2 linked regions of the Stappia indica genome follow. The protein of the gene in region 1 interacts with the protein of each later gene in a pairwise test. Links are inferred from orthologs where the notes say so. Each region holds a gene or a part of one and is shown in the gene's direction. Other genes may lie near its edges. The genes, in order: eno and rpe.

Evidence for each region.
Region 2: the proteins of eno (region 1) and rpe interact in binary tests that used the Escherichia coli proteins (3 or more experiments, as listed by UniProt). The link is inferred for Stappia indica from one-to-one orthologs.

The regions. Positions count from the first base shown.
Region 1 is NZ_CP046908.1:159,912-165,838, forward strand. What follows is about bases 1-2,900. They hold eno (phosphopyruvate hydratase), read left to right. Parts: upstream 1-763; coding sequence 764-2,038; downstream 2,039-2,900. Other genes in these bases: kdsA (3-deoxy-8-phosphooctulonate synthase), read left to right, coding at 1-666; GH266_RS00815 (STAS-like domain-containing protein), read right to left, coding at 2,155-2,900. Also shown: more of GH266_RS00815, read right to left, coding at 2,901-3,402; GH266_RS00820 (DsbA family oxidoreductase), read right to left, coding at 3,427-4,122; GH266_RS00825 (hypothetical protein), read right to left, coding at 4,168-5,352; GH266_RS00830 (AMP-binding protein), read right to left, coding at 5,349-5,927. UniProt on the Escherichia coli protein: Catalyzes the reversible conversion of 2-phosphoglycerate (2-PG) into phosphoenolpyruvate (PEP). It is essential for the degradation of carbohydrates via glycolysis.
Region 2 is NZ_CP046908.1:1,167,614-1,173,635, forward strand. What follows is about bases 3,028-6,022. They hold rpe (ribulose-phosphate 3-epimerase), read left to right. Parts: upstream 3,028-4,183; coding sequence 4,184-4,861; downstream 4,862-6,022. Other genes in these bases: GH266_RS05610 (sodium:proton symporter), read left to right, coding at 3,028-3,253; GH266_RS05615 (DUF2259 domain-containing protein), read left to right, coding at 3,296-4,078; GH266_RS05625 (hypothetical protein), read left to right, coding at 4,975-5,448; purB (adenylosuccinate lyase), read left to right, coding at 5,493-6,022. Outside these bases: GH266_RS05600 (GFA family protein), read left to right, coding at 158-616; GH266_RS05605 (NAD(P)/FAD-dependent oxidoreductase), read right to left, coding at 839-2,104; more of GH266_RS05610, read left to right, coding at 2,255-3,027. UniProt on the Escherichia coli protein: Catalyzes the reversible epimerization of D-ribulose 5-phosphate to D-xylulose 5-phosphate.

The DNA.
Region 1 (5,927 bases):
AAGGCCAACCGCACCTCCATCGCCGCCTCGCGCGGCGTCGGCCTCAATGAAGCTTTGCCAGTCTTCGCCGAGATCCGCGAGACTTACGGCATGCCGGTGCTGACCGACATTCACTCCGCCGACCAGTGCGCCCCGGTGGCCGAGGTCGTCGACGTGCTGCAGATCCCGGCCTTCCTCTGCCGCCAGACCGACCTGCTGGTCGCCGCCGCGAAGACCGGCGCGATCATCAACGTCAAGAAGGGCCAGTTCCTCGCCCCCTGGGACATGAAGAACGTGCTCGCCAAGATCGTCGAGACCGGCAATCCCAACGTGCTCCTGACCGAGCGCGGCGCCTCCTTCGGCTACAACACCCTTGTGTCCGACATGCGCGCGCTGCCGATCATGGCGCAGACCGGCGCGCCGGTCGTCTTCGACGCGACCCACTCGGTGCAGCAGCCGGGCGGGCAGGGCACTTCCTCGGGCGGCGACCGCACCATGGTGGCGGTGCTGGCGCGCGCGGCCGTGGCCGTCGGCGTTGCCGGCGTCTTCATCGAGACTCACCCGGACCCGGACAACACCATTTCCTCCGACGGGCCGAACATGATCGCGCTCAAGGACCTGAAGGAGCTGCTCGCCGACCTGATGGCCTTCGACCGCATTGCCAAGTCGCGCCCGCGCGGCATCTGACACTGCCTTTTCCTTGTCGCCCGGCTCGGCTAGGAACAGCCGGACGGGGACAAGTCTGACCACCCTTTTGGAAAGTCCCACCCGCAGGGAGACGAGAATGACCGCAATTGTCGACATCACCGCCCGCGAGATCCTCGACAGCCGGGGCAACCCGACCGTCGAGGTCGACGTGTATCTGGAAGACGGCGCCTTCGGGCGGGCCGCCGTGCCCTCCGGCGCCTCGACCGGCGCGCATGAGGCGGTGGAGCTGCGCGACGGCGGCGCCCGCTACCTCGGCAAGGGCGTGCAGAAGGCGGTCGACGCGGTCAACACCGAGATCTTCGACGCCATCGGCGGCCTGGATGCGGAAGACCAGATCAAGATCGACGAGGCGATGATCGCCCTCGACGGCACGCCGAACAAGGCGCGCCTCGGAGCCAACGCCATCCTCGGCGTGTCGCTGGCCGTCGCCCGCGCCGCGGCCCAGTCGGCCGGCCTGCCGCTCTACCGCTATGTGGGCGGGGCCGGCGCGCGCCTGCTGCCCGTGCCGATGATGAACATCATCAACGGCGGCGCCCATGCGGACAACCCGATCGACGTGCAGGAATTCATGATCATGCCGGTCGGCGCCGACACGCTGGCCGATGCCGTGCGCATGGGCGCGGAGGTCTTCCACACCCTGAAGAAGGGCCTGAAGGACGCCGGCCACAACACCAATGTCGGCGACGAGGGTGGCTTTGCCCCGAACCTCGCCTCGACCGAGGACGCACTCGGCTTCATCATGAAGTCCATCGAGAAGGCCGGCTACCGCCCGGGCGAGGACATCTGCCTCGCGCTCGACGCCGCCTCCACGGAGTTCTTCAAGGACGGCAAGTATCACCTCGACGGCGAGGGCAAGGTGCTCGGCCCGGACGAGATGGCCGCCTATCTCGCCGATTTCGTCGGCCGCTACCCGATCATCTCCATCGAGGACGGCATGGCCGAGGACGACTGGGCCGGCTGGAAGGCGCTGACCGATCTGGTCGGCTCCAAGTGCCAGCTCGTCGGCGACGATCTCTTCGTCACCAATTCGGTGCGCCTGCGCGAAGGCATCAAGAAGGGCGTCGCCAACTCGATCCTGGTCAAGGTCAACCAGATCGGCACCCTGACGGAGACGCTGGACGCGGTCGACACCGCGCACAAGGCGGCCTACACCGCCGTCATGTCGCACCGTTCGGGCGAGACCGAGGACAGCACCATCGCCGACCTCGCCGTCGCCACCAATTGCGGGCAGATCAAGACCGGCTCGCTGGCCCGTTCCGACCGGCTCGCCAAGTACAACCAGCTCATCCGCATCGAGGAAGAACTGGGCGAGCAGGCCCGCTACGCCGGCCGCAGCATCCTGAAGGGCTGATCGGGCCCTTACGCCTCAACGCCTGAAACAATGAAACCCGGTGCGCTCCCCGCGCACCGGATTTTGTTTGAGGGTAACTTAAGATAATTGCTAGAACATCAAAATAACCCAGTTTTCTAGCTAGCCGATTGTATCATTCTCTTGGCTATGGCGCGATCTATAACGGCCCTTATTGAACTATCGACGTTCTGAAATTTAATTCTTGACATAAATGTGAGCGGTCCGAGTAAGACAAACAACCTGCCAAATACCTCATCGGCAAAGCTGCTTGATATTATAGTTATATCTGTAAAATCTACAAGTATTTCTTTATCATTTTCTGATCTTATTAGATTTTCTATATGCAGTCTCGCGCCAATTCCCGCTTCGCGAGATCCAAAATATTTGCACTCTCGTGACATGGAAAAGATATAAGCCTCCCTATCCCCTAATTCATGCTGCCTCTCAAGGTAATCAAATCCTGGTTCATGAATTTTCTCTTTGAACATAAGTGCGTTCTCGATCAGCTTTTCATCTCCGCATTCAACGCGGCAAATTACTGCTGTGCCGGGGTACAGTCTTGTTCCGGATACAGTCTTGACACGGCCAGTTCCCTCAGCACTTAATATCGCTTTGCCAGATATTAGTTCAAATTTTCCGTGGGAGAGCGTAGCGACACGAAAAGCGCCATAAAGTCCATTACCTTGATTTGTTGCGGGATTCCTAGTCACGCCCTCCTTAATTGCTCTCTCCAGAGCTTTTCTGTCGTCTTTTTCTCCCAGTGATCTTTTGATGCCAATTCCTGCGTCTGCCACTACAAACTCGATAATCTCACGGTTCTCGGATTTGATGGTACTTGCTTGTATAACTCCTCCAGTAGGGGAGTTGGCGTGATTTAATACATTATCTGTAATCTCGTTTACAGACCATTCCAAGGCAGCTATTTGTCGCCTCTTAAGCGGAACCGTCTTTAATATCATAGACATTATGCGATCAATTGACTCAGTAAGTTCGTCCGAATTTAAAAATCTTGAGGCTGGAAGGTGGTGATCATCTTCAAAGGTAGACGCTTCATTTTCAGTTTCATTTATCAGGTATGCCCAATTTGCGTTGTGAAAAATATTTCTTGCAGCTGCGTTTTCTGGTCTCACGATTGAAAAATCTATTCCATCGCGACGATAATGACGAATTAGCGCTATTGCCGGAATCATAAAAGATTCCCGAACAGGATATGCTTCTGTGAAGTTTAAGGATATATCTTTGTATCCTCGCGCGATTATTGTTTGATGAAGCGCGCTCGAGAAATGGAATACACTTCTGGATGCGAGTGTTCCTTTAAGGTTAATGGTATTATTTTCCCATCTAATTGAAGTTGGAACTTTCATTTTTCCTCACTGAAAATCAGGCTCCTATCCCGCTTTCGTCTCATAGGCATGCTTGATCGCGGCGGCGAGGGTTTCCGGCTTCTCCGCACCCATGACGATGAAGCGCTCGTCGATGATGAAGGCGGGGACGCCGGTGACGCCGATGCGGTGGGCCTGTTCGACGGCGGCGGTGATCTTGTTGCGGTCGGAATCCGTCGGCAGCAGCTCGGCGACGAGATCCGACATCATGCCGACATCTGCGGCGGCCGAGACCAGCGTCTGCGGGTCGCTGAGGTCCGCGCCTTCCAGGAAATAAAGGCGGAACAGGCGCTCGGCCATCTCGCTCTGCAGCCCGTCGGCGCGCGACCACAGCAGCAGGCGGTGGCAGTCCAGCGTGTTGGGCGAGGTGCGGATGCGCTCGAAAGCGAAGGGGATGCCTTCCTGCAGGCCGGCGGCGGCGATCTGTTCGTGCAGCGCATCGATGCGCGCCTGGCTGCCGAACTTCTCCATCAGGTAGTGCTGGCGGTCCTTGCCCTGCGGCGGAATGGTCGCGTCCAGCTGGTAGGGCTGCCAGCGCAGGGCAACCGGAACGTCCGGCAGGCTCGCCAGCGCCTTTTCCAGCCGCCGCTTGCCGATATAGCACCAGGGGCAGACCACGTCGGAAATGACGTCGATGGGCATTGCGGCCTGATCGGGCGAGGCTGCCTGCTGCCTGTTTGCGGTATCCGTCTCGGCTGGCATGGGCAGTCCTTTCAAGGGTTGCGCAAGAAGCGTGAAATGGGCGCGTCAGGCGAAGGCGGTGCTGGTGACGATGGCGCCGATCCGCCGGCGGATGCGCTCCTGCGCCTCCGCATCCCGCAGCACGGCGATATCGCCCAGCCCCTCGACCGTAGCAACAAAATCCTCGTCGCGCGATGCGGCAAGCGTCGCCGAAAGGACGGGGTTGACAGAAGAAACGGCGAAAGGACCGTCGTTGGCGGCAAGGGAGGCGAGCGGCGGCGGCGCGATATGCGCCAGATTGAGGGTCAGCGGCTCCAACCCGCGCAAGGCCAGCGCGCCGCCCAGGGCCGCAAGATAGCGCTCGAACGCCGCCCGCGGCAGCGCCGGCAAACCCTTGCCCGAACGATGACGCGGGCGATAGCCGGCCAGCACCCGATCGGCAAGAGCCCGGCGCGCGCCGGCCCGCAACAGGCACAGGAGATGCCGGGCGAGGATCTGCGGCGCGACCGCGCGGGGCACGCAGTCGCTGGCGCCACTCGTCAGCAGGGCGGCAGCCTCCGCCTCGTCCGCGCACAGCGCCAGCACGGGCAGGGCGATATGGCGCGGATCGGCGCGAAGGCGGCCGAGAAGCTCGGCCGCGCGGGAGGCGGGCAGGTCGGCCACCATCAGCCGGGCAGGGGCGTCCTCCAGTGCGGCGAGCGCGGCCTCCGCCGTGAGGCAGCCTCGCAGGTCGAGCGCCGCAAGGTGGGCGCCGAGCGCCATGCCGATACGGGCACTGTCGCCGGCGACCAGCACCGGAATGCCGCGGGAGAGGTCCTGGGTTGGGGCTGCTGTCGGCAAGGCGCCTGCGGCCAGAGGGCCGAAGGTAGCCCGGCGCAGCCGCGCTTCCTCCATCCGCCGCGCCTGGCGCACGGTCTCGGCCAGCCGCTCCAGCGCAAGCTCCGGCGGGCAGGCGGCAGACAGGGTCGCGTCCGGCAGGGCCGCCTCGTCGCTTTCGGGTGCGGAGACGGGATCGGTACACAGCACGACGCGCGGCACGTGCACGCCTTTGGCGCGCGCCTCCGGGAACCTGCAGGCGGTTTTGCCGGCAAGGCTCACCACCGCGTCGGGCAAGTGGGAGCCATGCTCGCCGGCCCATGAGATATCGGCGCGTTCGCCCCAGGCAAGGGCAAGACGCGCAAGCGGACCGTCCGGGCGCTGCGCGGGCCCGTCCAGCAGCACCGACAGGCGGCGGGCGGCCTCCCGGCTCATGCGACCTGCGAGTGGCCGAAGCCGGCGCGGGTGGCCAGCGCCTCGCGGTCGACCTTGCCGGCCGCATTGCGCGGCAGGGCGGCGACGGGCAGCACCCGGTGCGGCACCTCGGCAAGGCTGGCGTGCTCGGCCTCCAGATAGGCGTAGAAGCCCTCCACATCGAACAGCAGGCCGTTCTGCGGCACCAGGGCGGCATAGAGCCGGGCGCCGAGAATACCGTCTTCCACGAGGAAGGCGGCCGCCTCTCGGATGCCGGGGAAGGCGGCATAGAGCGCGTCCAGCGTCGGCAACGAACCGACGCCCGGCGCCATCTGCCCCGGAATGCCGAAGCCGGTGATGCCGTGCTCGGTCTGGCGCAGCGGCAGCAAGGTGTCGACGAAGCCGGCCTTGTCGGTCGGCATGCGCACCTTGCAGGCGGGCCAGGCCGAATCCGGCACCATGGCGCCGCGCACCTTCAGCGTCGCCGGGCTGACTTCGGTGTCGATGGCGATTTCCAGCAGCGCCGGCGCCTGCGGGGCGGAGGAGGGCGAGCCGACGCGCCCGCTCGGCAGCGGGCGGGGCAGGGCGCTGCCCTC
Region 2 (6,022 bases), 1.0 Mb from region 1 along the record:
GGGATGCGAAGTCGCGCACCTCCCCCGCAGCCAATGGTCGCACCCGACTTGACCCTGCACGCGGACAGGGCAGAGTGGCGGCGCGCGGGTGCAGGCTCGCGATGCCGCAATCGGGTGCGGCGCATTCGGGAAACACCACTTCGGGAAAGGACAGACGATGGGACACACTGCCGGGCCGCTGACGGGCAGCTGCCGCTGCGGGGCCACCACGATCGCGATTGCCGCCGATCCGGTGATGACCGCCGCCTGCCACTGCCGGGGCTGCCAGAAGATGAGCTCCAGCGCCTTTTCGCTGACCGCGATGGTGCCGGCCGAGGCGTTCTCCGTCACCGCCGGCGAGCCGGTGAAGGGCGGCATCCAGGGGCCGCAGCTCGACCACTATTTCTGCCCGCACTGCAAGACCTGGATGTTCACCCGCATCACCGGCTTCGAGGCGGTGGTCAACGTGCGCCCGACCATGTTCGACGACGACGAGCGCTGGTCGCGCCCGTTCATGGAGACGATGACGGCGGAAAAGCTCGCCTGGGTCGAGCTTCCGGTGGCGCGCAGTTTCGAGGGTTTCCCGCAGCCGGAGGAGTTTCCGCAGCTGATCGCCGAGTTCGCCGCGCGCGACTGACGGTCAGCGCTAAGGCAGGGTCCCTCCCTGGCGTCTTCCCGGACGAGGCGAAGCCGCGACCCGGGAGGACGCGGGGAGAGGTGGCGCTCCGTCGCCAGCACTGCTCACCCCCCTCTGTCGGCTCCGCCGACATCTCCCCCTCAAGGGGGGAGAAGGGAGCGAGAGGTTAGCTCCTGCCTCTCTCTCGGACGTCTGGACTTGCTTCGCAAAAGCGGAGAGGCCTTACCCGACCAAAAAACGCGAGGGCGAATAGGGCTGCGGGTCGGCCAGCGGCAGCATGTCGGTGACGAGATCGGCCAGGAGCCGCGCCATCGCCGGGGCCAGCGAAAAGCCGTCGCGCATGTGGCCGACCGACAGCCACAGGCCCGGCATGCCGGGCATTTCGCCGACGATGGGCAGCTGGTCCGGCACGAAGACGCGCACGCCCGCGACCGGCAGCTCCTCCACCGCCGAGCCGAGCGGCAGCAGCGCGCGGGCGGTGGCGGTCGCACGGTGCAGGGCATTGGCGCGCACCGGAAGCCCGGACAGCGCACGGGCCGTCGACATCAGCTCCGTGCCGCCGACAAGCCGCAGCCCGCGCTCCATCGGCGTCAGCGTGAAGCCGCCCTCCAGGTCGGTGACCGGCCGGGTCAGCGACACGCCGGAGACGGCGCGGAAATGGCGGTGATAGGTGCGGCAGGCGGCGAGCGGCATCGTCAGCCCGAAGCGCGCCAGCACCGGCGAGATGCCCGCGCCCAGCGCCAGCACCACGATCGGCGCGCCGACCTCGCCGCGCACGGTGCGCAGCGCATAGCCCCGGCGCGTGTCGAGAAGCGTGGCGGCATCGCCGATCTCCACCTCGCCGCCGCGCTCGCGGAACAGCCGGCCATAGGCCTTGGTAACGCCGCCGGGCGAGGAGACCGACTGGCTCTCCGGCCAGTAGATCGCCGCCTCCTCCAGCGAGCGCAGATGCGGCTCCAGCCGGACGATCTCGACCGCGTCGAGATCCGCGTAAGGCACGCCGAGAATGCGGGCGAAATGCCGGTCGACCTCGGCAAGCTCGCGCACCCGCGGCGAGCGCAGCAGCTTGATCCAGCCGGTGCGGCGGAAGAAGCGCAGGGCGCTGGCCGCCCGCGCCAGCGCCAGATGCTCGGCCGCCGCCACCGCCTGCAGCGGGGAGAGCGCGCGCGCCGCCCGCGCCACGGCGGCCGGCTGGGCGGTGAGCCGGCATTCGCCGAAGAAACGGGCAAGATCGGGCAGCGAGCGCGAATCGATGCCGAAGCCGCGGCGCCGGGTCAGCGCGCCGGCGAGGATGCCCGGCAGGGTCAGCGGCAGGGCCGGTGCGCAGTAGGCATCGCGGCCGATCAGCCCGTCATTGCCGCGCGTTGCCTCCTCTCCCGGCGCATCCCGGTCGACGAGAAGCACGCGAAGGCCCCGCCCCTGCAGGTGCAGGGCGGCACTCGTTCCGGTGATTCCGGCGCCAAGGACGATCGCGTCGAAGCTGCGCATACGCTTTTCGACACCGTTCACAATCGCCTTGCAAGTGGAAGACGCTCTCCACGATACTCAAGGTCCTGAAATTGTTCCCGCCCGGCGCCGTTGCGGCGCCCCCGAGCCCCTCCCGGGGCGCCCCCGAGCCCTTCCCGGAAAGTGTCCGACATGCCGGCGCTCGCCCTGCCGCTCACCCTCCTTGCCTGGCTCGGCCGCCAGGGCACCCGCGCCGTTGCCATCAGCGCCCTGCTCGGCATGGTGCTGCCGCCGCTCTCGGCGCTGTTCCGCCCGCTGGTCGAGGAAGCGATCTTCGTGCTGCTGGTGCTGGCCTTCCTGCGGGTCGATCCGGTCGCCGTCGTCGCCCATGTCCGCCGGCCGAAACTGGTGGCCCTGTCGCTGATATGGATGCTGCTCGCCGTGCCGCTCACCGTGGGCGCGCTGCTGCAGGCGAGCGGGCTTGCCGCCCTGCATCCCGACATCGCGCTGGCCGCCTTCATCGTCACCGCCGCCCCGCCGATCATGTCGGCCCCGGCCTTCATCGCGCTGATCGGCCTCGACGGAGCGCTGTCGCTGGCGCTGGTCGGCTGCGGCATGCTGCTGACGCCGATCACAGCGCCGCTGATCGGCGGGCTGCTGCTCGGCGAGAGCCTGCCCATCGACGCGCTTGCCCTCGGCCTGCGCCTGACCGGGCTGCTCGCCGCCTCCGCCGGCATGGCGCTGCTGATTCGCCGCTTTGCCGGCAATGCCCGCGTCGTCGAGGCGAAGGAGCATATCGACGGGCTCAACGTACTGATCCTGTTCATCTTCGCCGTGGCGGTGATGGACGGCGTCGCCGAGCGCTTCATGGCAGCGCCCCTGTTCACCCTGGCGGTGGCGGCGCTGACATTTGCCGTGGCACTGACGCAGATGGGGGTGACGCTGCTGGTGTTCGCGCGCGTGCGCCGCGACCAGGGCTTCGTCATCGGCCACGCGGTCGGCAACCGCAACATGGGGCTCCTGGTCGCCGCGCTGGGCGGCACGCTGCCGGATCTCGCCTGGCTGTATTTCGGGCTCGGCCAGCTGCCGATCTACCTGCTGCCATGGCTCCTGAAGCCGCTGGCCAACCGCATCGCCGCCGATCAGGCGGAACGTGACCGGGATCACGGCAGCGCCGCACCCGGCGGCTAGTCTGACGGGCAACGCAACCCGGATCATCAGGAAGACCGCCCCTTGCCACACCGCCCGACGTCGAAAGGCACGCCTCTTGCCGCAGCCGCTCCGCTGGGGGCCGCCGCCCTCGCCCTGCTTTTGACGCTGGGCACCACGCCGGCCTTCGCCGCCGACCATGCAAGGGTCGACGTGCTGGGCTTTTCGTCCGATGGCAGCCGCTTCGCCTTCGAGGAATACGGCACGCAGGACGGCTCGGGCTTTCCCTATTCCAACATCTACCTGTTCGACGTCGACCGGGACGCCTGGCTCGGCGGCAGCCCGTTCCGCCGGCTGGACGAGACCGGCGACGCAACGCCCGCACAGGCGGAAGCCGACCTTGCCCGCACCCGCGCGGCCAATCGCGACGAGGCATGGGGCCTGATCTCCTCGGCCGCGATCAGCGGCCATGGCGACACGGTGGCGCACAATCCGCCGACGCAGCGCGGCGCCGACCCGCACCTGATGATCGCAACGATGCGCGCGGAAGTGCCGGAGTTCGGGCCGCAGGTGGAGCTGCGGCTGACCGAGCACGGCGTGGAGCGGCCCGCGCGCTGCCCGGACGGCTTCGGCGAGATCAAGGGCTTCCGCCTGACGCTGACGCTGGAGGGCGAGACGCGGGTGCTCAACGACGATGCCCGCCTGCCGCAGAGCCGGGGCTGCGCGCTCGGCTACCGGATCGACCGGCTGGTGCTGCATCACCCCGCCGATGGCGGCCCGACCGCCTTCGCGGTGCTGGTGCTGGTCGAGCAGGTCGGCTTCGAGGGGCGCGACGGGCGGTATCTGGCGATCACCGGGCGGCTGTGAGACGAGAGGGAGCGCCCACCTGGATGCTTGTGGCACCGGGGAGCCTGTGATAGCGGCTTGCGCCAGATCAGCCTCCCCCAAGCTCAGCCATCGGAGCCGCCGCCCATGACCCGCCCCGTCGTCATTGCCCCGTCCATGCTCGCCTCGGACTTCTCCGCCTTCGGAAGGGAAGTGCGCGACGTGGTGGAGGCCGGCGCCGACTGGATCCATCTCGACGTGATGGACGGGCATTTCGTGCCCAATATCAGCTTCGGCCCCGACGTCATCAAGGCGATGCGCCGGCACACGGACAAGGTGTTCGACACCCATCTGATGATCGCCCCCTGCGATGCCTATCTGGAGGCCTTCGCCAAGGCGGGCTCCGACATCATCACCGTGCATGCCGAGGCCGGCCCGCATCTCGACCGCTCGCTGCAGGCGATCCGCGCGCTCGGCAAGAAGGCCGGCGTCTCGCTGAACCCGGCAACGCCGGAAAGCGTCATCGAATACGTGCTCGACCGCCTCGACCTGGTGCTGGTGATGAGCGTCAATCCGGGCTTCGGCGGCCAGTCCTTCATCCCGGCGATGGTCGACAAGGTCGCCCGCATCAAGGCGATGATCGGCGACCGGCCGATCGACATCGAGGTCGACGGCGGCGTGACCGCGCAGACCGCGCCGCTGGTCGCCAAGGCCGGCGCCAACGTGCTGGTCGCCGGCTCGGCGGTGTTCAAGGGTGAGGGCGTTGCCGGCTACCGCGCCAATATCGAGGCGATCCGCAAGGCCGCCGACGCCGCCGCGGCTTGACCGGCTGCGCGGCGCGGCCGACAGTCGGCGTTTGAATCTGAAGTTCGCACAGAGCGTGCTGACAAGTGTGACGAACTTCAGGTTCGGGTGACCAGAACGGATGGACCTGCCACGTGCGACCGCTCGTCTTCGCCATTGCCTGGGCCGCCTTCATCGGCCTGACGGAGACCGCGCTCACCTTCTGGCGCGGCGAAGCCCTGACCGGCCGCTCGGCCGGGGTCGTCACCGTCTTCACGGTGAGCGCCTTCCTCGGCGCCTTCTGCGCCTGGGGCGCGGCGAACCTCCTCACCTTCCGCCGCCGCAAGGGACGGCTGCCGGCGCGCTTTGCCGCGATGATCCTGTCGCTGACGCTCGGCACCGCGGGCTTTTGCGCCGTGTTCTTCTTCCTGCAGCTGCGCTCCTATTATTCGGAGTGGCACACCAGCACGATCTCCATGGAGATGTTCTGGCAGTTCGCCTTCACCGGCGCCTCGACCAGCTACATCTTCGCCGTGATGGGCGCCCGCCCGCTGCTGCCTTTCGTCTTCCTGCCGATGCTCGCCTTCTCGTGGTACTTCGCGCGCATTGAGCCGCCGCGCCACGTCTGATAAGGAGCCGGCACACCCCGCCGCTGCCCGAGAAGGACACCCGCATGATCCCGCGCTATTCGCGGCCCGAAATGGTCGCAATCTGGTCTCCCGAGACGAAGTTCCGCATCTGGTTCGAGATCGAGGCGCATGCCTGCGACGCGCTCGCCGAGATCGGCGTGATCCCCAAGGAGGCCGCCCGCACGATCTGGGAGAAGGGCGGGGCCGCGACCTTCGACGTCGCCCGCATCGACGAGATCGAGCGCGAGACCAAGCACGACGTCATCGCCTTCCTGACGCATCTGGCCGAGATCGTCGGGCCCGACGCCCGCTTCGTGCACCAGGGCATGACCTCGTCCGACGTGCTGGACACCTGCTTCAACGTGCAGCTGACCCGCGCCGCCGACCTGCTGCTGGCCGATATCGACGCGCTGCTGGCCGCCCTCAAGCGCCGCGCCTTCGAGCACAAGGACACGGTCTGCATCGGCCGCTCGCACGGCATCCATGCCGAGCCGGTGACCTTCGGCCTGAAGATGGCCGAGGCCTATGCCGAGTTCGACCGCTGCCGCACGCGCCTGATCGCCGCCCGCGCTGA